3 regions of the Kitasatospora sp. NPDC048194 genome follow, and region 1 is predicted to be linked to each of the others. Evidence: predicted binding sites of a transcription regulator. Region 1 holds the regulator's gene; each other region holds the start of a gene.

Region 1 (7,644 bases):
TCAGCGCGGGGGCGAAGTAGAAGGCGTTGTACGGCTGGGACTTGCGCAGGTCCTCGGTGGGGATGGCGGCGATCTGCCCGGTCACCTTGGTGAGGGCCGAGGCCAGGGCGCTGGGCCGGCCGGTGATCTGGGCGGCGGCCCGGTCGGCGGCCAGCTCGCGGTAGCGGGAGAGCAGCCGGGTGAGCAGGAAGCTGATCGCGTAGACGACCATCGACACCAGCGGGATGATCAGCGCCACGACGGCCGCGTTCTGGTCGTTGTTGCTGCGACCGCCGCCCATGAAGCCGCCGTAGACGGCGATCCTGGTCATCGCCCCGGCGAGCACGCCGAGGAAGCCGGCGATGGTCATCACCGCGACGTCCCGGTGGGCGACGTGGGACAGCTCGTGCGCGAGGACGCCCTCGAGCTCCTCCGGTTCGAGGCGGCGCAGCAGGCCGGTGGTCACGCAGACCACGGCGTTCTGCGGGTTCCGTCCGGTGGCGAAGGCGTTCGGCATGTCGTTGTCGGCGACCGCCACCCGGGGCTTGGGCATGTCGGCGAGGGCGCAGAGCCGGTCGACGGTGCCGTGCAGCTGGGGGAACTGCTCCGCGCTCACCGGGCGGGCGCCCATCGCCCGTTCGGTGATCTTGTCGCTGAACCAGAACTGGGCCACGAACAGCCCGCCGGAGATCAGGACGATCAGCGGCCAGGCCCCGCGCAGCAGCGCGATCAGCAGGCCCGTGAAACCGACGTACAGCAGCCCGATCACGAACATCGTCGCGACCATGCGGCCGGTCAGGCCGCGGTCGGGTGCGAAGCGGGTGTGCTGGCCCGAGCTCGACATCGCTTGCTCCTCCGTTCGCCGTCGCTTTCGATGCTGCCACCCGGACGGCCCCGGGGCACCACCCCCGCACCGCGAGTTGCGGCGGCCGGGCCCGCGCCCCGGGGTCCGCGCCCCGGCGGCGCGCCCCCCGAACTGCGGGGAGGATCACCCCGGCCGGGCCGTTCCTGCGATAGGACCCGGGCCTTACACTGGCAGGTACGGTTTTGGCACTCGTGTGCGCAGAGTGCCAGGGTCGGGGCCCTTGCCCGAGCGGCCCGCAGCATCACAGACGGACAACGTGCGAAGACGGAGGTGCGTGCCCCATGGCCGGTGAGGTCCGCCAACTGGACGACCGCAAGCTCGCCGTGCTGCGCGCGATCGTCCAGGACTACGTCGGCACCGAGGAGCCGGTCGGCTCCAAGGCCCTGGTGGAGCGGCACAACCTCGGGGTCTCCCCGGCCACCGTGCGCAACGACATGGCGGCGCTGGAGGAGGAGGGCTACATCCACCAGCCGCACACCAGTGCCGGGCGCATCCCCACCGACAAGGGCTACCGGCTGTTCGTCGACAAGCTCGCCGAGGTCAAGCCGATGAGCGCCCCGGAGCGGCGGGCGATCCGGCACTTCCTCGACGGTGCCGTCGACCTGGACGACGTGGTCGCCCGCACGGTGCGGCTGCTCGCCCAGCTCACCCGGCAGGTCGCCGTGGTGCAGTACCCCTCGCTGACCCGCTCCACCGTCCGGCACATCGAGCTGGTGGCGCTCGCCCCGGCCAAGGTGATGCTCGTCCTGATCACCAACACCGGCCGGGTCGAGCAGCGGATGGTGGACTGCCCGGGCACGGTCGGCGAGACGCTCCTGGCCGACCTGCGGGCGCGGATCAACGCGCGGGCCGCCGGCCAGCGGCTGCCCGACGTCCCGGGTCTGCTGGAGGACCTTCCGGCGACCTTCGAGCAGATCGACCGCCCGACCGTCAGCACGGTCCTGGCGACCCTGTTCGAGGCGTTGGCCGAGCAGAACGAGGAGCGGATCATGCTGGCCGGCACGGCCAACCTGACCCGCCTCGGGCACGACTTCCCGCTGACCATCCAGCCGGTGCTGGAGGCCCTGGAGGAGCAGGTCGTCCTGCTCCGCCTCCTGGGTGAGACCACGGATGCCGCGATGACGGTCCGGATCGGGCGGGAGAACGCCTACGAAGGGCTGAATTCCACCTCGGTCGTGTCGGTGGGCTACGGTTCGGGCGACGAGAGCGTGGCCAAGCTGGGTGTGATCGGTCCGACCCGGATGGACTACCCGGGCACAATGGGGGCGGTGCGCGCGGTGGCACGGTACGTGGGGCAGATCCTGGCCGAGTCGTAGCAAGCAGCCACCGTCAGCCCTCTGGCGGTGGTGTCCAGTCGCACTACTACAGGCGGAACAAGCGGAGCATTTGGTGGCCACGGACTACTACGCGGTACTCGGCGTCCGACGGGATGCGGGGCAGGACGAGATCAAGAAGGCGTTCCGGCGCCTGGCACGCGAACTGCACCCGGACGTCAACCCGGACCCGAAGACGCAGGAGCGGTTCAAGGAGATCAACGCCGCCTACGAGGTGCTCTCCGATCCGCAGAAGCGGCAGGTCTACGACCTCGGCGGGGACCCGCTGTCGCCGGGTGGCGGCGGTGGTGCGGGCGGCTTCGGCGCCGGCGCGGCGGGCTTCGGCTTCTCCGACATCATGGACGCCTTCTTCGGCGCCGCGGCCGGCCAGCGCGGCCCGCGCTCGCGCACCCGCCGCGGCCAGGACGCCATGATCCGCCTGGAGATCACCCTGGAGGAGGCCGCCTTCGGCACCACCAAGGAACTCCAGGTCGACACCGCCGTCACCTGCACCACCTGCAGCGGCGAGGGCGCGGCCCCCGGCACCTCGGCGCAGACCTGCGACATGTGCCGCGGCAAGGGCGAGGTCTCCCAGGTCACCCGCTCCTTCCTGGGGCAGGTCATGACCTCCCGCCCCTGCCCGCAGTGCCAGGGCTTCGGCACCGTCGTGCCGACCCCGTGCCCCGAGTGCGCCGGTGACGGCCGGGTCCGCGCCCGCCGCACCCTGACCGTCAAGATCCCGGCCGGTGTCGACAACGGCACCCGGATCCAGCTGGCCGGCGAGGGCGAGGTCGGCCCCGGCGGCGGCCCGGCCGGCGACCTGTACGTCGAGATCGCCGAGACCACCCACACCGTCTTCCAGCGGCGCGGGGACGACCTGCACTGCACCGTCACCATCCCGATGACGGCCGCCGCGCTCGGCACCCAGGTGCCGTTGCAGACCCTGGACGGACTGGAGGAGGTCGACATCCGGCCCGGCACCCAGTCCGGCCAGTCGATCCCGCTGCACGGCCGGGGCATCACCCACCTGCGCGGTGGCGGCCGGGGCGACCTGATAGTGCACGTCGAGGTGCAGACGCCCACCAAGCTCGACGCCGAGCAGGAGGAGCTGCTGCGCCGGCTCGCCGTGCTGCGCGGCGAGGAGCGCCCGGCCGGCCAGTTCGCGCCGGGGCAGCAGGGCCTGTTCTCGCGACTGAAGGACGCGTTCAACGGCCGGTGAGCCGTCCTGAAGGGGGTGTCGGGGTCCGACCCCGGCACCCCCTTCGCGTTGCCGTTCCGCCCACCCCCTCCGGAGGACCACCCCATGACCGCCCCCGTCTTCGTCGTCGAGACCGAGCGGATCGCCGCCGCCGAGCCCGGGGCGCTGGTGCGCCTGGACGGGGCGGAGGGCCGGCACGCGGCCGCGGTGAAGCGGCTGGAGGCCGGCGAGGCGGTGACCCTCGCCGACGGCCACGGGCTCGGTGCGGACGGGACGGTCGCCGAGGTGCTCGGCAAGGACGCGATCGACGTCGCGGTGGCCGCCGTGCGCCGGGAGCCCGAGCCGGCGCCGCGGATCGTCGTCGTCCAGGCGCTGCCCAAGGGCGACCGCGGCGAGCTGGCGGTGGAGACCATGACCGAGGTCGGCGTGGACGTGGTGATCCCCTGGGCGGCGTCCCGCTGCATCACCCAGTGGAAGGGCGACCGCGGCGCCAAGGCGCTCGCCAAGTGGCGGGCCACCGCGAGGGAGGCCGGCAAGCAGTCCCGCCGGCTGCGCTTCCCCGAGGTGCGCGAGCTGATGACCACCAGGCAGCTGGCTCCGCTGCTGGCGCAGGCGGCGCTGGCCGCCGTGCTGCACGAGGAGGGCGCCGAACCGCTGGCGCACGCCGCGCTGCCGCAGGCGGGCGACATCGTGCTGGTGGTCGGCCCGGAGGGCGGGGTCTCCCCGGAGGAGCTGGCCGCCTTCGCCGAGGCGGGCGCGAAGCCGTACCGGCTGGGCCCGTCGGTGCTGCGCACCTCCACCGCCGGGGTCGCCGCCGGCGCCCTGCTCCTGGGCCGCACCGGCCGCTGGGCCTAGCGCCCGTCTTCAAACCCCAGCCCGCGGGGGAGTTGGGAAAAGCGCAGCGGCCCCCGCCCGGGCCTGCCTACGCTGGCCGGGTGACGGACTACCTGAGCACCTCCGCGGGCGCCTACCTGCGCCATCCCCATCTGCACGGTGACCTGGTCACCTTCGTCGCCGAGGACGACCTGTGGGTGGCCCCGCTGGACGGCGGCCGGGCCTGGCGGCTGACGGCCGACCACCTCCCGGTGCACCACCCGCGGTTCTCCCCGGACGGCCGGCACATCGCCTTCTCCTCGCCCCGGGACGGCGCCCCGGAGGTGCACGTGGTGCCGGTGGACGGCGGGCCGTCCCGGCGGCTCACCCACTGGGGCAGCCACCAGACCCGGGTGCAGGGCTGGACGGCCGACGGCCGCCCGATCGCCACCACCAGCGCCGGTGCGGCCAGTGCCCGCCACACCTGGGCGTACGCGGTGCCGCTGGACGGAGGCGAGCCGCTGCGGTTGCCGTACGGGCCGGTCGGCGGCCTGGCCTTCGAGCCGGACGGCGATCGCGTCCTGCTGGTGACCGTCAACAACCGCGAGCCGGCCTGGTGGAAGCGCTACCGGGGCGGCCGGGCCGGCAAGTTGTGGCTGGGGCGGGACGAGTTCACCCGCGTGCACGAGGAGTTGGACGGCCAGCTCGACTCCCCGCTGTGGGTGCCCGGTTCCGGCGGGCAGGACGGCCGGATCGCCTTCCTGTCCGACCACGAGGGCGTCGGCGAGCTGTGGTCCAGCCGCCCGGACGGGTCCGAGCTGCGCCGCCACACCGGTGACCCGGACGGCTTCTACGCCCGCAACGCCAGCACCGACGGGACCAGGGTCGTCTTCCACCGGGCCGGCGACCTCTGGCTGCTGGACGACCTGGACGGCGCCGAGCCGCGCCGCCTGGACGTCCGGCTCGCCGGCCCGCGCACCGGCCGCCGCCCGGGACCGGTGCACGCCGCACACTGGCTGGAGTCCGTCGACCCGGACCGCACCGGCCGGGCCGCCGCCGTGGTGGTGCGCGGCGGCGTGCACTGGCTGACCCACCGGGAGGGCCCGGCCCGGGTGCTGGACGCGACCCCGGGGGTGCGCGGGCGGCTGGCCGCGGTGGTGCCGGGCGAGGACGGCGCCCAGGGCGTGCTGTGGGTGTCCGACGCCGAGGGCGAGGACGCCCTGGAGTACGCGCCCGCGGTGCACGGCGCCGAGCGGCGCAGGCTGGCCGCGGGGCGGATCGGCCGGGTCAACTCGCTGGTGGTCTCCCCGGACGGCAAGCAGGCGGCGCTCGGCGTGCACGACGGCCGGCTGCTGCTGGTCGCGCTGGCCGACGGCGCCGTGCACGAACTGGAGCGCAGCACCGACGGCGAGGTCAGCGGCCTGGCGTTCAGCCCGGACTCGGCCTGGCTGGCGTGGTCCCGCCCGGTGCACGGGGTGGGCCCCTACTCGCTGCGCCAGATCGTGCTGGCGAACCTGGCCACCCGCACCGTCGGCGAGGTCACCCAGCAGCGCTTCGTCGACACCTCGCCCGCCTTCACCGCGGACGGCCGCTACCTGGCCTTCCTGTCGGTGCGCAACTTCGACCCGGTGTACGACGCGCACGCCTTCGACCTGTCCTTCCCGAACGGCTGCCGCCCGTACCTGATCACCCTGGCCGCCGACACGCCGTCCCCGTTCGGGCCCCAGCGGGCCGGGCGGCCGCTCGGCGGGGAGGAGGACGAGCCCGGGGGCCGCGCGGCGGACGGCAGGGCGGAGGGCGAGGGCGGGGCCGACGCCGCGCCGGTGACCAGGGTGGACCTGGACGGCATCGCCGACCGGATCGTCCCGTTCCCGGTGGAGGGCGGCCGGTTCCACGCGCTGTCCGCGGCCAAGGACGGCGTGCTGTGGACCAGGGCGCCGCTGCTCGGCGAACTCGGCGACGAGGCGGCCTCCCTGGACGACGAACGGCCGCGGCCGGTGCTGGAGCGCTTCGACCTCAGGAAGCGCCGGGTCGAGCAACTGGTGCACGGCGTCGACGGGTTCGCGGTCAGCGGGGACGGCACCCGGGTGGCCGTGCTGGACGAGGGCGAGCTGCGGATCGTCCCGGCCGACCGCAGGGCGGGCGGCGAGGACGACGAGACGACCGTCGACCTCGCCCGGCTGCGGGTGAGCGTCGACCCGGCCGCCGAGTGGCGGCAGATGTACGCCGAGACCGGCCGGCTGATGCGGGACAACTTCTGGCGCCCCGACCTCGGCGGGGTGGACTGGGCGGGGGTGCTGGAGCGCTACCGGCCGCTGGTCGAGCGGGTCGCCTCCCTCGACGAACTGGTCGACCTGCTCTGGGAGGTGCACGGCGAACTCGGCACCTCGCACGCCTACGTGATCCCGAACGGCCGCTACACCGAGCCCGCGCGCCGCCAGGGCCTGCTGGGCGCGGACCTGGTGAAGGACGGCGAGCACTGGCGGATCGCCCGCATCCTGCCGGGCGAGTCCTCCGACCCGCGGGCCCGCTCGCCGCTGGCCGCACCCGGCGCGGCGATCCGCCCGGGCGACGCGGTGCTGGCCGTCGACGGCCGCCCGGTGGACCCGGTCACCGGCCCGGCGCCGCTGCTGGCCGGCACCGCCGGGCAGCCGGTGGAGCTGACCGTGGCCGGAAAGGACGGCACCGACCGGCGCCACCCGGTGGTCGTCCCGCTCGCCGACGAGGCGGCGCTGCGCTACCACGACTGGGTGGCCGGGCGGCGGGCCGCGACGCGGGAGCTGTCCGGCGGCCGGCTCGGCTACCTGCACATCCCGGACATGCAGACGGCCGGCTGGGCGCAGCTGCACCGGGACCTGAGCACCGAGATGACCCGGGAGGGCGTGATCGTCGACGTCCGGGACAACCGCGGCGGCCACACCTCGCAGCTGGTGATCGAGAAGCTGGCCCGCCGGATCGTCGGCTGGGACGTCATCCGGGACACCGCCAGCCCGGTACCGTACCCGATGGACGCCCCGCGCGGGCCGGTGGTCGCGATCGCCAACGAGCTCTCCGGCTCGGACGGCGACGTCGTCAACGCCGCCATCCAGGCGCTCGGGATCGGCCCGGTGGTCGGCACCCGCACCTGGGGCGGGGTGATCGGCATCGACAGCCGCTACCGGCTGGTCGACGGCACGCTGGTCACCCAGCCCAAGTACGCGTTCTGGCTGGAGAACTACGGCTGGGGCCTGGAGAACCGCGGCGTCGACCCGGACGTCGAGGTGCCGTTCGCCCCGCACCACTGGGCGGCCGGCGAGGACCCCCAGCTGGCCGAGGCGGTGCGGATCGCCCTGGCGGCCCTAAAGCGGACCCCGGCCCGCACGCCGCCGCCGCTGCCCTGGGCGTAGCCGGGGGCGGCCCGGAGCGGGGCCGGCGGGGCCAGCGGCCGCTCCGGGCGTGGGTAGGATGCGGGGCTGTTCTTGATCACGGTCGTGTCG
Region 2 (7,644 bases), on a different contig from region 1:
AGCGTGCCGGTGCGCATCTTGACCCGGCCGTCCGAGATCGCGGAGATCTCCTGGATGAGCGCGTAGCCGTGCCTCGGGGCGTCGGCCAGCGCGGTGAGCAGAAGCAGCGTGGGCTCCTGCATGGAGCGTTCTGTCATGCGTCTACATATATCGCCGACCGGCACATCCCGTCCACCGGAACCAGCCGACACAATGGGCCGCATGCCCACCGCGACCGAGGACCTGCTCACCGCCTGGACCGCCCTGCTGCACCGCTGCGGCGCCGCCGACGACCCCGAACCGTACGGCCGCGAGCTGCTGCGCCGCTGGTCGGAGCCGCAGCGGCGCTACCACACCCCCGAGCACCTGCGCGCCGTCCTGCGGCACGTCGACGAGCTCGCCGGGCACGCCGCCGACCCGGACACCGTCCGGCTCGCCGCGTGGTTCCACGACGCCGTCTACCGGCCGGACCGCACCGAGAACGAGGAGCGCAGCGCCGCCCTGGCCGTCCGCGCGCTGACCGCCGTCGGCCTGCCCCCCGAGCGGGTCGCCGAGGTCGAGCGGCTCGTCCTGCTCACCGTCACCCACGACCCCGCCCCGGGCGACCGCGACGGCGAGGTGCTCTGCGACGCGGACCTCGCCGTCCTCGGCGGCTCCCCCGAGGCGTACGCGGCGTACGCGGCCGCCGTCCGCCAGGAGTACGGCTTCGTCCCGGAGCCGGACTTCCGCGCCGGCCGGGCCGCCGTCCTGCGCGCGCTCCTGGCGCTCCCGGCGCTCTACCGCACCCCCGCCGCCGCCGAACGCCTCACCGCGGCCGCCCGCGCCAACCTCACCGCCGAGCTGGCGGACCTCGGCGGCGGCCGGGCCGGTCCGGGGCCGGTCCGGCCCTAAACGAGCTCCCCCACCGGCGCCACCACCACGCCCCGCTTGCCGCACACCCAGTGCGGCTCCGGCCCCAGCTCCGGCTCCACGCCCAGCGCGTGCGGGTCCCCGTCGGCCGCGCAGTCGGCGCACAGCGGCCACCGCCCGTAGGCCTCCAGCAGGGCGTCCTGGACGTCCTGGGCGATCAGCCCGAGGACGTACTCGGTGCCGTCCGGCCACTGCTCCAGCCACCAGCGGCGGTGGGTGACGGCGTCCTCCACCAGCGAGACGACGGCGGCGTCCGCCACGTCCCGCGCGGTGAGGTCGGCCAGGATCAGTGCCCGCGCGTTGTGCAGGGCGGTCTCGATGTCGTCGGAAGCCATCCGTCCATCCTCTCCCGCCGGCGCCCGAACGCGGAAACGCCGCGTGGGCGGCCCCCTGAGGGAGCCGCCCACGCGGACGGGAGTCAACCGATCCGATCGGAGCGATCAGGATCAGAAGTCCATGTCACCGCCCGGCATGCCGCCGCCGGCGGCCGCAGCGGCCTTCTCCGGCTTGTCGGCGATGACGGCCTCGGTGGTGAGGAACAGCGCCGCGATGGAGGCGGCGTTCTGCAGCGCGGAGCGGGTGACCTTGGCCGGGTCGATGATGCCCTCGGCGACCAGGTCGACGTACTCGTTGGTGGCGGCGTTCAGGCCGTGACCGGCGGGGAGGTTGCGCACCTTCTCCACCACGACGCCGCCCTCGAGGCCGGCGTTGGTCGCGATCTGCTTGATCGGGGCCTCCAGCGCGACCTTGACGATGTTGGCACCGGTGGCCTCGTCGCCCTCCAGCTCCAGCTTCTCGAAGGCGACACCGGCCTGCAGCAGGGCGACGCCACCACCGGCGACGATGCCCTCCTCGACGGCGGCCTTCGCGTTGCGGACGGCGTCCTCGATGCGGTGCTTGCGCTCCTTGAGCTCCACCTCGGTGGCCGCGCCGGCCTTGATGACGGCCACGCCGCCGGCCAGCTTGGCGAGGCGCTCCTGGAGCTTCTCGCGGTCGTAGTCCGAGTCGCTGTTCTCGATCTCGGCGCGGATCTGGTTCACGCGACCGGCGACCTGCTCGCTGTCGCCGCCACCGTCGACGATGGTCGTCTCGTCCTTCGTGATGACCACCTTGCGGGCGGTGCCCAGCAGGTCGAGACCGGCGTTCTCCAGCTTGAGGCCGACCTCCTCGGAGATCACGGTGCCGCCGGTGAGGATGGCGATGTCGCCGAGCATGGCCTTGCGGCGGTCGCCGAAGCCCGGGGCCTTGACCGCGACGGACTTGAAGGTGCCGCGGATCTTGTTCACGACCAGGGTCGACAGGGCCTCGCCCTCGACGTCCTCGGCGATGATGACGAGCGGCTTGCCGCTCTGCATGACCTTCTCCAGCAGCGGGAGCAGGTCCTTGACCGAACCGATCTTGGAGTTGGCGATGAGGATGTACGGGTCCTCGAAGGTCGCCTCCATGCGCTCCAGGTCGGTGGCGAAGTAGGCGGAGATGTAGCCCTTGTCGAAGCGCATGCCCTCGGTGAGCTCGAGCTCCAGGCCGAAGGTGTTGCTCTCCTCGACGGTGATGACGCCTTCCTTGCCGACCTTGTCCATGGCCTCGGCGATCAGCTCGCCGATCTGGGTGTCGGCGGCGGAGATGGAGGCGGTGGAGGCGATCTGCTCCTTGGTCTCCACGTCCTTGGCCTGGGCCAGCAGCTGGTCCGAGACGGCGGCGACGGCCTTCTCGATGCCGCGCTTCAGAGCCATCGGGTTGGCGCCGGCGGCGACGTTGCGCAGACCCTCGCGAACCAGGGCCTGGGCGAGCACGGTGGCGGTGGTGGTGCCGTCACCCGCGACGTCGTCCGTCTTCTTGGCGACCTCCTTGACGAGCTCCGCACCGATCTTCTCGTACGGGTCCTCGAGCTCGATCTCCTTGGCGATGGAGACACCGTCGTTGGTGATCGTGGGGGCGCCCCACTTCTTCTCCAGAACGACGTTGCGACCCTTGGGGCCGAGCGTGACCTTCACTGCGTCGGCGAGCTGGTTCATGCCACGCTCAAGGCCGCGGCGAGCTTCCTCATCAAAGGCGATGATCTTGGCCATCTGAAGTGGTCCTCCGGGACACGGTCGACTGCTCGGACCAAGGGGTGCCCGCGACGGACGGCCCTGGTGTGCGGGGGTCCATTCCCCTACCGCTCCCGGGGGCCTCACCGACCCGGTCCGCTGTCACTCTCACGCTGTGAGTGCTAACGCCAATGATTAGCACTCCAGGTGGTCGAGTGCAAGCCCAATCGGCGACCCGCGAGCCGCCGCGGGAGCCGCCGGGAAACGCGAACGGGCCCGTACGACGCACGTCGTACGGGCCCGCCGAGAAGCGAGGGTTCCACCAGCAGTGGGCCGCGCCGAGCTCCTGGAGCGGAAGGGGGTCAGACCGCGCGGACCATGTCCGCCTGCGGGCCCTTCTGTCCCTGGGAGATCTCGAACTCGACCCGCTGGCCCTCCTCGAGGGTGCGGTAGCCGTCCATCTGGATCGCGCTGTAGTGGACGAAGACGTCCGCACCACCGTCGACCGCGATGAAGCCGTAGCCCTTCTCCGCGTTGAACCACTTGACGGTGCCCTGAGCCATTCCGAACTCCCCTAGTGCTGTGCTGGCCCTTCACGCGCCCGCAGGTCGCGGGCCCGGGTCTGGTTGGAGGCCGGCCCGGGGAACCCCCCCTGGGCGCAGCCGTGCACGCCGCAATCCCCGCGCGGAACGCCGAACGGCTTCCGGTGAGCGGGCGATTGCGTCGACCGCGGCTGAATGTATCCGGATCGACGCCCTCTGCAACAGGGCCAGCCGCCGGGAATTCACGGGACCCGTCAAGAGACAAGGCCGAACAAACCGGGAGGAAGTCGGCATTTCACGCCGGACATAGCGGACGAATTACCCAAATCCGTGCAGGAATTCTGACATCTGCCTGACATGTTTCACGGCCGGGGGCACGAGCCGGTCTCAACGTCCGGACGGCCTCGGGCCGAGCGGCGTGCGAGCCGAAAGGGGAGCCTTGTTCCCAGCCGAGCCACACTCTACTCCCACCCGACCCGGAATATTCCCGCCGAAATACCGACGGCCGCCCGCACCGACGGAGAGCCGAATTCCGTGGTGCGGGCGGCCGGGGAAGCGGACGCGGGGCTCAGCAGCCGCCGGCCACCGCCGGAATGATCGAGATGCCGGCGCCGTCCTTGATCTCGGTCTCCAGGCCGTCCGCGAAGCGGACGTCGTCGTCGTTCACGTACACGTTGACGAATCGGCGCAGCTTTCCGGTGTCGTCCAGGATGCGGGCGGAGATGCCCGCGTGGTTCTTCTCCAGGTCCGCGATGACCTCGGCCAGGGTGGCCCCCTCGGCGGTCACCTCGGCCGCGCCGCCGGTGTAGGTGCGCAGGATGGTGGGGATGCGGACGTTGGCGCTCATGGCTCTCCTAGCGGGGTGGGGTCGGGTCAGGCGGACGCGAGACCGGCGGAGCGGAAGGACTCCAGCGTCGGGCGGATCACGGCGGTCATCCCGGCGTCGGAGACGGCGTCCAGCGTCTTCAGGCCGTCGCCGGTGTTGATCGCGACGGTCTCCTTGGCCGGGTCCAGCTGACCGGTCTCGACCAGCTTCTTCAGCACGCCGACGGTCACCCCGCCCGCGGTCTCGGCGAAGATGCCCTCGGTCCTGGCCAGCAGCCGGATCGCCGCCACGACCTCCGCGTCGGTGACGTCCTCGACCGCGCCGCCGGTGCGGCGGGCGATGTCCAGCACGTACGGGCCGTCCGCCGGGTTGCCGATCGCCAGCGACTTGGCGATGGTGTCCGGCTTCACCGGCTTGATCACGTCCCGGCCCGCCTTGAACGCGGCGGACACCGGCGAGCAGCCCTCGGCCTGGGCCCCGAAGATCCGGTACGGCCGGTCCTCCACCAGGCCGAGCCTGATCAGCTCCTGCAGCCCCTTGTCGATCTTCGTCAGCTGCGAACCGGAGGCGATCGGGATGACGATCTGCTCCGGCAGCCGCCAGCCGAGCTGCTCGCAGATCTCGTACGCCAGCGTCTTGGAACCCTCGCCGTAGTACGGGCGCAGGTTGACGTTCACGAAGCCCCAGCCCTCGCCGGCCGGGTCCCCGATCAGCTCGGAGCAGAAGCGGTTCACGTCGTCGTAGGTGCCCTCGATGCCGACCAGCTCGCCGCCGTACACCCCGGCCATCACGACCTTGCCCTGCTCCAGGTCGTGCGGGATGAACACGCAGGAGCGGAACCCGGCCCGGGCCGCCGCCGCGCCCACCGCGCCGGCCAGGTTGCCGGTCGAGGAGCAGGACAGCGTGGTGTAGCCGAACGCCCGCGCCGCCTCGATGGCGCAGGCCACCACCCGGTCCTTGAACGAGTGGGTGGGGTTCCCGGAGTCGTCCTTGACGTGCAGCGGCGCGGTGAACCCGAGCTCCCGCCCCAGGTTGTCCGCCTTCACCAGCGGGGTCCACCCCGGGTTCAGGTTCGGCTTGGAGGCCACGTCGGCCGGCACCGGCAGCAGCGGCGCGTACCGCCAGATCGACGCCGGACCGGCCTCGATCCGCTTGCGCAGCTCCTCGGCGCGCTCGTCGCCGAACTCGTAGGCGATCTCCAGCGGCCCGAAGCACTCCGCGCAGGCGAAGCTCGGACCGAGCGGGGACCGGGCGCCGCACTCCCGACAGGACAGGGCGGCGGCGGGGCCGAGGTCGACGGTGGGGGATCCCGCCGGCCGGGCGCCGGGGGAGGGTGCGACGGTGTCGATAGCCATGATGGCGGAGGCCTCTCTCCTCATCTTCCCCGTGACGCGGTCGCGCCACAGGCCGGAATTGGCACCTGTCCCGCCGGGGCCTGTGAACGACAGCCGAGCGAGAAGGTTGCCGGGACGTCAACGGGCCGTTCCCTCAGTCCCTCTGGATGAGCTTGTGAAGTTGTGGTTCAGCGGCGACCCCGGCGTGCGGAGGTCCGGCAGCTGTACGAAGACTGTATCCGAAGGCGTCGATCCCGAACGGGACCGTCCGCCACGCGAGATGGCCCGTCCAAACCGCCCCCTCGAGGAGACCGACCGTGCCCGCCGAACCGACCCCCGCACTCCTCCCGCAGGCGGCGTCCTGGCTGCGCCGCCGCTCGTGGAGCGCGGCCGACCGGCCGGTGCACACCCTGCTGGAGGCCAAGCGGCGCACCGGGCAGACCGTCAGCGTGGTCCTGCCCGCCCTCGACGAGGAGGCCACCGTCGGCGACATCGTCCGCACCGTCCGCCGCGAACTGATGGACCGCCTCCCCCTGGTCGACGAACTGGTCGTCCTCGACTCCGGCTCCACCGACGCCACCGCCGCCACCGCCGCCGCGGCCGGCGCCCGGGTGGAACACCGGGACGCCATCCTGCCCCGGCTGCCCGCCGTCCCCGGCAAGGGCGAGGTGCTCTGGCGCTCGCTGCTGGTCACCCACGGCGACATCGTCTGCTTCGTCGACGCCGACCTGCGCGAGTTCGACCCGGCCCTGGTCTACGGCACCGTCGGGCCCCTGCTGACCGACGGGAACATCCAGCTGGTCAAGGCGATGTACGACCGCCCCTTCGAGGTCACCGGCGCGGCCGCGGGCGACCCCGACGCGGTCGTCCCGACCGGCGGCGGGCGGGTCACCGAACTCGTCGCCCGCCCCCTGCTCAACCTCCACTGGCCGGAACTCGCCGGTTTCGTCCAGCCGCTCGGCGGCGAGTACGCGGCCCGCCGGTCGCTGCTGGAACGGCTCCCCTTCCCCACCGGCTACGGCGTCGAACTCGGCCTCCTCGTCGACGCCCTGGAACTGGCCGGGCTGGACGCCCTGGCCCAGGTCGACGTCGGCGTCCGCCACCACCGCCACCAGGACGGCCAGGCCCTCGGCCGGATGGCCGCCACCATCTACCGCACCGCCCTGGAACGCCTCGACCGCACCCACCGCCTCAAGGCCTCGGCCGACCTGGTCCACCCCCACCTCACCCAGTTCACCCGCGACCCGGAGACCCGCGCCTTCATCGCGCACACCCACCCCGTCACCGCCCTCGAGCGCCCCCCGATGCACACCATCACCGAATACGCCACCCGCCACTGAGGGGTTTGCCACCCCGGACCCCCGGCAACATCCCAACCATGGGCGATCTCACGACCGAACGTTCGAGTGCCACCGGCACCGCTCCCGTCCTGGTGGCATCCAACCGGGGGCCGGTGTCGTTCAGTACCGCCGACGACGGCACCCTGACGCTGCGCCGGGGCGGCGGGGGCCTGGTCTCCGGCCTGTCCGCGATCGACGACCCCGACGCCGTCTGGGTCTGCGCGGCCCTCAACGACGCCGACCGCCGAGCCGCGGCCGGCGCCCCCGACGGCCGTCTCGACCGCGCCGGCCACGACGTCGGCGGCCAGGCCGTACGGATGCTGGACATAGACCCGCAGACCTTCGCCCACGCCTACAACGGCATCGCCAACTCCACGCTCTGGTTCGTCCACCACCTGCTGTACGCGACCCCGACCGCGCCCTCCTTCGACACCGACTTCCGCACCGAGTGGGCCGCCTACCAGGCCTACAACACCGCCTTCGCCGAGGCCCTGGCCGCCGAGGCCGCCCCGGGCGCCGCGGTCCTCGTCCAGGACTACCACCTCTCGCTCGTCCCGGGCCTGCTCCGCGAGCTCCGCCCCGACCTGCGGATCGGCCACTTCTCCCACACCCCGTGGGCCCCGCCGGAGTACTACCGGCTGCTGCCCGACGACGTCGCCCGCGCCGTCCTCACCGGCATCCTCG
Region 3 (7,644 bases), on a different contig from region 1:
GCTCGGTCGGCGCCGGCGCGCTGCTCTACCCCGACGCCTTCCCCGGCGCCCACGGGCCCGAGCACGTCTCGGCCGGCGCCCTGGCCGGCTTCGCCGCCGCCGAGCTGGCCGCCGGCCGCGAGCTGCTGCCGAACCTCCCGCTGTACCTGCGCCGGCCGGACGCCCAAGTCCCGGCGGGGTACAAGACCGTTCTCGGGGGCAAGGCGGTGCTCCCGGCGTGAACCACGGCACCACCCTGCGCCCGATGCGCTGGTGGGACATCGAGCCGGTGATGGAACTGGAGCTCAAGCTCTTCCCCGAGGACGCCTGGTCCCACGGGATGTACTGGTCCGAACTCGCCGAGGCCCACCACGGCGGGACGCGCCACTACACCGTCGCCACCACCGGGGACGGCGCGGTCGTCGGCTACGCCGGGCTGATGGCGGTCGCCGGCGAGGGCGACGTCCAGACCATCGCCGTCGACGAGCGCCACCAGGGCACCGGCCTCGGCGCGGCGCTGCTCACCGACCTGATCCGCGAGGCGGGCCGGCGCGGCTGCGCCGAACTGCTGCTGGAGGTGCGGGTGGACAACCCCCGCGCCCAACGGCTGTACGAGCGCCACGGCTTCGAACCGGTGGGCATCCGGCGGGGCTACTACCAGCCCGCCAACGTCGACGCCCTGGTGATGCGCCTCGACCGCCCCAGCCCCGACCACCGGGGCCCCGACCGCCCCAGCCCGGACCGTCCGGGCCCCGACCACCCCCGCACCGACAGCACCGACCCGAAGGACATTGAGGACACCCCCCATGGCTGACGAACCGCTCGTCCTCGGCATCGAGACCTCCTGCGACGAGACCGGCGTCGGCATCGTGCGCGGCACCACCCTGCTGGCCGACGCGGTGGCCTCCAGCGTGAACGACCACGCCCGGTTCGGCGGCGTCGTCCCGGAGATCGCCAGCCGCGCCCACCTGGAGGCGATGGTCCCGACCATCCAGCGCGCCCTGGACACGGCCGGGGTCAAGGCCAGCGACCTGGACGGCATCGCCGTCACCGCCGGCCCCGGGCTGGCCGGCGCGCTGCTGGTCGGCGTCAGCGCCGCCAAGGCGTACGCCTGGGCGCTGGACAAGCCGCTGTACGGGGTCAACCACCTCGCCTCGCACATCTGCGTCGACCAGCTGGAGCACGGCCGGCTGCCCTCGCCGACGATGGCCCTGCTGGTCTCCGGCGGGCACTCCTCGCTGCTGCTCAGCGAGGACATCACCACCGACGTCCGCCCGCTCGGCGCGACCATCGACGACGCGGCCGGCGAGGCCTTCGACAAGGTCGCCCGGGTGCTCGGCCTGGGCTTCCCCGGCGGCCCGGTCGTCGACCGGACGGCCCGCGAGGGCGACCCGGGGGCGATCGCCTTCCCGCGCGGCCTGACCGGGAAGAACGACCCGGAGTACGACTTCTCCTTCTCCGGGCTGAAGACCGCCGTCGCCCGCTGGGTGGAGGCCAAGCGCCGGGCCGGCGAGGAGGTGCCGATCGCCGACGTCGCGGCGTCCTTCCAGGAGGCGGTCACCGACGTGCTCACCCGCAAGGCCGTCAAGGCGTGCAAGGACAACGGCGTCGACCACCTGATGATCGGCGGCGGCGTCGCCGCCAACTCCCGGCTGCGCGAGATGGCCCAGCAGCGCTGCGACCGGGCCGGCATCCGGCTGCGGGTGCCCCGGCCGGGCCTGTGCACCGACAACGGCGCAATGGTCGCCGCGCTCGGCTCCGAGATGGTGTGGCGCGGCCGCACGCCGTCCGCCTTCGACCTGTCGGCGGACTCCTCGCTGCCCGTCACCGACGTCCACGTGCCCTCCCCGGCCATCGGGCACGGCGACCTCCACGGCCAGGCCTACGACGCGCTGGGAGGCGGCGCCGCGTGACCGTCGCCGTCATGTGGGAGGCCCGGGCGGCGGACGGCCGCGGCGCCGAACTCGCCGCCTGGGTGCGGGAGTCGGCGCTGCCCGCGGTGCGCGGAGCGGCCGGGCTAAAACGCCTCGAGCTGCTCTCGGCACCGGGCTCCCGGCCGGCCGACGACCGGGAGAGGGTGCTGCTGATCACCTGGTGGAGCGGCGAGCCGGTACCCGTCGCCGACCCGCCGGCCGAGCTGATCGGCCGCCCGGTGCACCGCTGGTCCTTCACCAGTGAGCACGTCGAACGGCCGGACGGCGGCGCAGCCGCGTAGCCGGGAGCCGCACGACCGAAGGGCCGCACGGCTGGACGGCTGAACAGTCGAACGGCCGGTCAGCCGAAAGCCCGGTCAGCCGGATGGACGTGGTCGGGAACCGCCGCCCCCGCCGCTACCGTGCATAGCTGAGAGGAAGCTGGACGGAACCGGGAGCGCGGTGCGGTGAACAGGGACGGGCGGAGCAGGACCAGGACGTGCGCGGCGGGGGCGCTGGCCCTGCTGGCCTTCACCACCGCGTGCGGCGACAACGGGGGCGGCGGAGGTACGGCGGCCGCGACGAGGACTGCTCCGGCGGCGTCCCAGCCGTCCGGCGGCGGCGCCGCACCGACGGCCGCGGCCACCACGCCCGGCGCGGCCCCGGTCCAGGGCGACACCGCGGCCTGGGCGAAGTGGAACCTCAAGCCGCTCGCCCCGGCCCCCGCGCCGCCGGCCGACAAGCCGGTCAAGCTCGAACGCAGCGGCACCGTGCCGGTGTTCAGCGACGTGAAGACGAACGACAAGGTCGTCTTCATCACCATCGACGACGGCGCCGAGAAGGACCCGAAGTTCGTCGAGATGCTGACCGACCTCAAGGTGCCGATCACGATGTTCCTGACCAAGGACATCGTCAAGAACGACTACGGCTACTTCAAGCCGCTCCAGGCGCTCGGCAACCACATCCAGAACCACACCGTCACCCATCCGGTGATGAGCAAGCTCCCGCCGGACAAGCAGAAGGCCGAGATCTGCGACGACCAGGCCGCCCTCACCCAGCAGTACGGCACCGCCCCGCTGCTGTTCCGCCCGCCGTTCGGCGACGGCGCCAACACCCCGACGCTCAACTCCTCGGTGCAGCAGTGCGGTCCGCGCGCGATCGTGCTGTGGCGCGAGTCGATGCAGATCCACGACATGCAGTACCAGGCCGCCGACAAGAAGCTGAAGCCCGGCGACATCATCCTGGCGCACTTCCGGGGCCCCAAGGAGCTCAAGGGCGCCACGATGACCCAGATGTTCGGCGACCTCCTGGCACGGATCCAGGAGCAGGGCTTCTCGGTGGCCCGGCTGGACGACTACATCCAGCCGCCCGCCTCCTAGGGCGGCCCCTACGGGGCCGTCACGGGCTGCCCCAGCATCATCAGCGGCCCCCGGTCGGTGCGGCTGAGGATCACCGTGGCGGTGTTCGGCCCGGAGGGCTTGAGCTGGCGGCGCAGCTCCTCCGGGGTGATCGCCATCCCGCGCTTCTTGATCACCACGGTGCCGACGCCGCGCTCGCGCAGCAGGGCCTTCAGCTTCTTGATGTGGAAGGGCAGCACGTCGGTGAGCTCGAAGGCGTGCGCGTACGGGGTGGCGACCAGCCGGTCCGAGGTCAGGTACGCGATCTTCGGGTCGATCAGCCGGCCGTCGACCTGCTCGGCGACCTCGGCCACCAGGTGCGCCCGGATCACCGCGCCGTCCGGCTCGTACAGGTACCGCCCGGCCGGGCCGGGCGCCGGGTCGGGCAGGTCCCCTCCGGCCAGGCTGGCGCCCTGCGGCAGCAGGGTGGCGCGGTGCGGGCGGTCCGCCCGGGTGCCGAACCAGAGCACCGCCTCCTTGACGTCCCCGTGGTCGGACACCCACTCCGCCTCGGCGTCCGCCGGGACGGCCTCGTGCGGGATGCCGGGGGCGACCTTCAGCGCGCCGATCAGGGTCCGCCGCCCGGCCTCGACCGCCCAGGACAGCGGCGGGGTGTAGGCCTCGGGGTCGAACACCCGGCCGCGCGAGGTGCGGCGGGCCGGATCCGTGAACACCGCGTCGTAGCCGGTGACGTCCACCTCGGTGACGTCCGCGCAGCGCACCTCGACCAGCTCGGAGAGGCCGAGCGCGGCGGCGTTGGCCGCCGTCGCGGCGCAGGCCGCCGGGTCCCTGTCGACGGCCAGCACCTCGATGCCGGCCCGGGCCAGCGCCAGCACGTCCCCGCCGATGCCGCAGCACAGGTCGGCGAGCCGCCGCACCCCCAGTCCGGCGAACCGGCGGGCCCGCCACTCGGCCACGCTGCGCCGGGTGGACTGCTCGACGCCGTTGGGCGTGAAGTACATCCGGTCGGCGTCCGCACCGAACTTCGCCCGCGCCCGCTGCCGCAGCCGGGCCTGGCCGAACGCCGCGGACACCAGCTCCGCCGGGTGCTCCCGCCGCAGCCGGGTGGCCAGGGCCAGCTCCTCCTCGGGGGCGAACTCGCGCAACTCGGCGAGCAGGGCCTGACCTTCGGGGGTCAGCAGGGGCTGGAGGTTCTCGGTGTCCACGGGGCCATTCTCGCCGGTGCCCGGGCCGGGCTCACGACGGCGTCCCGGCCGGTGCGCCGGGCGCGCGGGCGCGGTGCGCCGGTCCGAACGGACCGCCCGCCGCAGGCCCCGGGCCGCACACACGTGCGGCCGGTCGCGCGCGGCACGGGCCCTCCGGGCGCGCCGTTGGCACTCTGGTTGACTGAGTGCTAACACAGGCCTATGGTCGTCCTTGGCACTCCCCAATGGGGGAGTGCTAACGCGAAGACGCGTGTCTGACCCCCGCGACGGCAGGCTCGCAGGTTCGCCCCATACCCGTAAGAAAGCCCCGTAATCTCCGAAGGGGAGCTCGGACGTGACCACCAGCAGCAAGGTTGCCATCAAGCCGCTCGAGGACCGCATCGTGGTCCAGCCGCTCGACGCCGAGACCACCACGGCCTCCGGCCTGGTTATCCCGGACACCGCCAAGGAGAAGCCCCAGGAGGGCGTCGTCCTGGCCGTCGGCCCGGGCCGCTTCGAGGACGGCCAGCGTCTGCCGCTCGACGTCGCCGTCGGTGACATCGTCCTGTACTCGAAGTACGGCGGCACCGAGGTGAAGTACCAGGGCGAGGAGTACCTGGTGCTCTCCGCTCGCGACGTCCTCGCGATCATCGAGAAGTAAGACGTCCCCGACCCGCCCCGGAACCGTGTCCTCCACGACAGCGGCCCGGGGCGTGGTTGTTGGTTCACGTTTGTCGGCGGCCGGTCGGTCGGCCGCAGCCCCGAGGGAATAGGGAACATGGCGAAGATCCTGCAGTTCGACGAGGACGCCCGCCGCTCGCTGGAGCGCGGTGTCAACAAGCTGGCCGACACCGTCAAGGTGACCATCGGCCCCAAGGGCCGCAACGTCGTCATCGACAAGAAGTTCGGCGCCCCGACCATCACCAACGACGGTGTCACCATCGCCCGTGAGGTCGAGCTGGACGACCCGTACGAGAACCTTGGCGCGCAGCTCGTCAAGGAGGTCGCCACCAAGACCAACGACGTCGCGGGTGACGGCACCACCACCGCCACCGTGCTGGCCCAGGCCCTGGTCAACGAGGGTCTGCGCAACGTCGCCGCCGGTGCCGGCCCGGCCGCCCTGAAGAAGGGCATCGACAAGGCCGTCGCCGCCGTCTCCGAGCACCTGCTGTCCGTGGCCCGCGAGATCGAGGGCAAGGACGACGTCGCCGCCGTCGCGTCCCTCTCCGCCCAGGACCCCCAGGTCGGCGAGCTGATCGCCGAGGCGATCGACAAGGTCGGCAAGGACGGTGTCATCACCGTCGAGGAGTCGAACACCTTCGGCGTGGAGCTGGACTTCACCGAGGGCATGCAGTTCGACAAGGGCTACCTGTCGCCGTACTTCGTCACCGACGCGGAGCGGCAGGAGGCGGTCCTCGAGGACCCGTACATCCTGATCAACCAGGGCAAGATCTCCTCCATCCAGGAGCTGCTGCCGCTGCTGGAGAAGATCCTGCAGGGCGGTTCCTCCAAGCCGCTGCTGATCATCGCCGAGGACGTCGACGGCGAGGCGCTGTCGACCCTGGTCGTCAACAAGATCCGCGGCACCTTCAACGCCGTCGCCGTCAAGGCGCCGGGCTTCGGCGACCGCCGCAAGGCGATCCTCGGCGACCTCGCCGTCCTGACCGGCGGCCAGGTCATCTCCGAGGAGGTCGGCCTCAAGCTCGATCAGGTCGGTCTGGACGTGCTGGGCACCGCCCGCCGCGTGACCATCACCAAGGACGCCACCACGGTCGTCGACGGTGCCGGTGACGCCGAGGCCGTGGCCGGCCGCGTCGCCCAGATCAAGGGCGAGATCGCCGCGACCGACTCCGACTGGGACCGCGAGAAGCTGCAGGAGCGCCTGGCCAAGCTGGCCGGCGGCGTCTGCGTCATCAAGGTCGGCGCCGCCACCGAGGTGGAGCTGAAGGAGCGCAAGCACCGCCTGGAGGACGCCATCTCGGCGACCCGCGCCGCGGTCGAGGAGGGCATCGTCGCCGGTGGTGGCGCCTCCCTGGTCCACGCCGCCAAGGTGCTGAACGACGGCCTGGGCCTGTCGGGCGACGAGGCCACCGGTGTCGCCGTGGTCCGCAAGGCGCTGCACGAGCCGCTGCGCTGGATCGCCCAGAACGCCGGCCTCGAGGGCTACGTCATCACCTCCAAGGTCTCCGAGCTGGAGCTCGGCCAGGGCTACAACGCCGCCACCGGCGAGTACGGCGACCTCGTGAAGGCCGGCGTCATCGACCCGGTCAAGGTCACCCGCTCCGCCCTGGAGAACGCCGCCTCGATCGCCTCCCTGCTGCTCACCACCGAGACCCTCGTGGTGGAGAAGAAGGAGGAGGAGGCCGAGAACGGTCACGGCCACTCGCACGGCCACGGCCACTCGCACTGAGGCTCCGACGCCTGACCGGAGGCCCGGTCCGCACCCTGCAAGGGGTGGCGGGCCGGGCCTCCCTGCTACTCGCCCACTCGCCTGCGGGGCGCGCTGCTGCTCGCCCGCTCGCCTCCGGGGCGCTTCCGGCCCGGTGCCGACGGTCGGCGCTCCAAGGCCCTCGTTCCTCGGTCCTCCTCGCTTCTCCCTTTCGGCACCGGCGCGCCCCTTCGGCTCGGGGCGGGGTCGCCCGCTCGCCGGTTCGCGTGGCTGGGGGCTGTTACTCGCCCGCTCGCCTGCGGGGCGCTCCGGCCCGGTGCCGACGGTCGGCGCTCCAAGGCCCTCGTTCCTCGGTCCTCCTCGCTTCTTCCTTTCGGCACCGGCGCGCCCCTTCGGCTCGGGGCGGGTGCTCACCCGCTCGCCTGCGGGGCGCTCCGACCCGGTGCCGACGGTCGGCGCTCCAAGGCCCTCGTTCCTCGGGCCTCCTCGCTTCTCCCTTTCGGCACCGGCGCGCCCCTTCGGCTCGGGCCGGGGGGCTCGCCCGATCGCCGGACCTTTGAGGCTTCAACTATCAGTAGAATTTTGCAGAATGCAAAGATTGCCTTATAACTGAGGCATGATCGAGGCCCGCCACCTGCGCGTCCTGCGTGCCGTCGCCCGCACCGGCTCCTTCTCCGCCGCCGCCCGCGAGCTGGGGTGCACCCAACCCGCCATCAGCCAGCAGATGAAGGCGCTGGAGAAGTCGGTCGACACCCCCCTGGTGGTCCGCTCGGGCCGCGGGATGCAGCTCAGCGAGGCCGGGCGGGTGCTGCTCAAGCATG

Evidence for each region. Region 1 encodes HrcA, which represses chaperone genes, less so after heat shock. Its sites were predicted from a motif close to TTNGCACTCNGNNNNNCNGAGTGCNAA; they were not measured.
Region 2: the regulator HrcA is predicted to act here: its motif matches at 3,114-3,140, upstream of groL (chaperonin GroEL).
Region 3: the regulator HrcA is predicted to act here: its motif matches at 4,621-4,647, upstream of groES (co-chaperone GroES).

The regions. Positions count from the first base shown of each region.
Region 1 is NZ_JBIDAK010000029.1:62,362-70,005, reverse strand. It holds gene htpX (zinc metalloprotease HtpX) at 1-823, opposite strand, end outside; gene hrcA (heat-inducible transcriptional repressor HrcA) at 1,126-2,160, shown strand; gene dnaJ (molecular chaperone DnaJ) at 2,234-3,376, shown strand; gene ACGF07_RS28110 (16S rRNA (uracil(1498)-N(3))-methyltransferase) at 3,461-4,210, shown strand; gene ACGF07_RS28105 (PDZ domain-containing protein) at 4,291-7,554, shown strand.
Region 2 is NZ_JBIDAK010000026.1:71,660-79,303, reverse strand. It holds gene ACGF07_RS26780 (PadR family transcriptional regulator) at 1-137, opposite strand, end outside; gene ACGF07_RS26775 (hypothetical protein) at 193-870, shown strand; gene ACGF07_RS26770 (hypothetical protein) at 867-1,223, opposite strand; gene groL (chaperonin GroEL) at 1,335-2,957, opposite strand; gene ACGF07_RS26760 (cold-shock protein) at 3,281-3,481, opposite strand; gene ACGF07_RS26755 (ubiquitin-like small modifier protein 1) at 4,029-4,307, opposite strand; gene thrC (threonine synthase) at 4,334-5,641, opposite strand; SAM riboswitch class I at 5,659-5,794, opposite strand; gene ACGF07_RS26745 (glucosyl-3-phosphoglycerate synthase) at 5,938-6,960, shown strand; gene ACGF07_RS26740 (trehalose-6-phosphate synthase) at 6,999-7,644, shown strand, end outside.
Region 3 is NZ_JBIDAK010000013.1:57,088-64,731, forward strand. It holds gene tsaB (tRNA (adenosine(37)-N6)-threonylcarbamoyltransferase complex dimerization subunit type 1 TsaB) at 1-221, shown strand, start outside; gene rimI (ribosomal protein S18-alanine N-acetyltransferase) at 245-793, shown strand; gene tsaD (tRNA (adenosine(37)-N6)-threonylcarbamoyltransferase complex transferase subunit TsaD) at 786-1,892, shown strand; gene ACGF07_RS17945 (hypothetical protein) at 1,889-2,194, shown strand; gene ACGF07_RS17950 (polysaccharide deacetylase family protein) at 2,360-3,271, shown strand; gene ACGF07_RS17955 (methyltransferase domain-containing protein) at 3,280-4,455, opposite strand; gene groES (co-chaperone GroES) at 4,790-5,095, shown strand; gene groL (chaperonin GroEL) at 5,213-6,844, shown strand; gene ACGF07_RS17970 (LysR family transcriptional regulator) at 7,440-7,644, shown strand, end outside.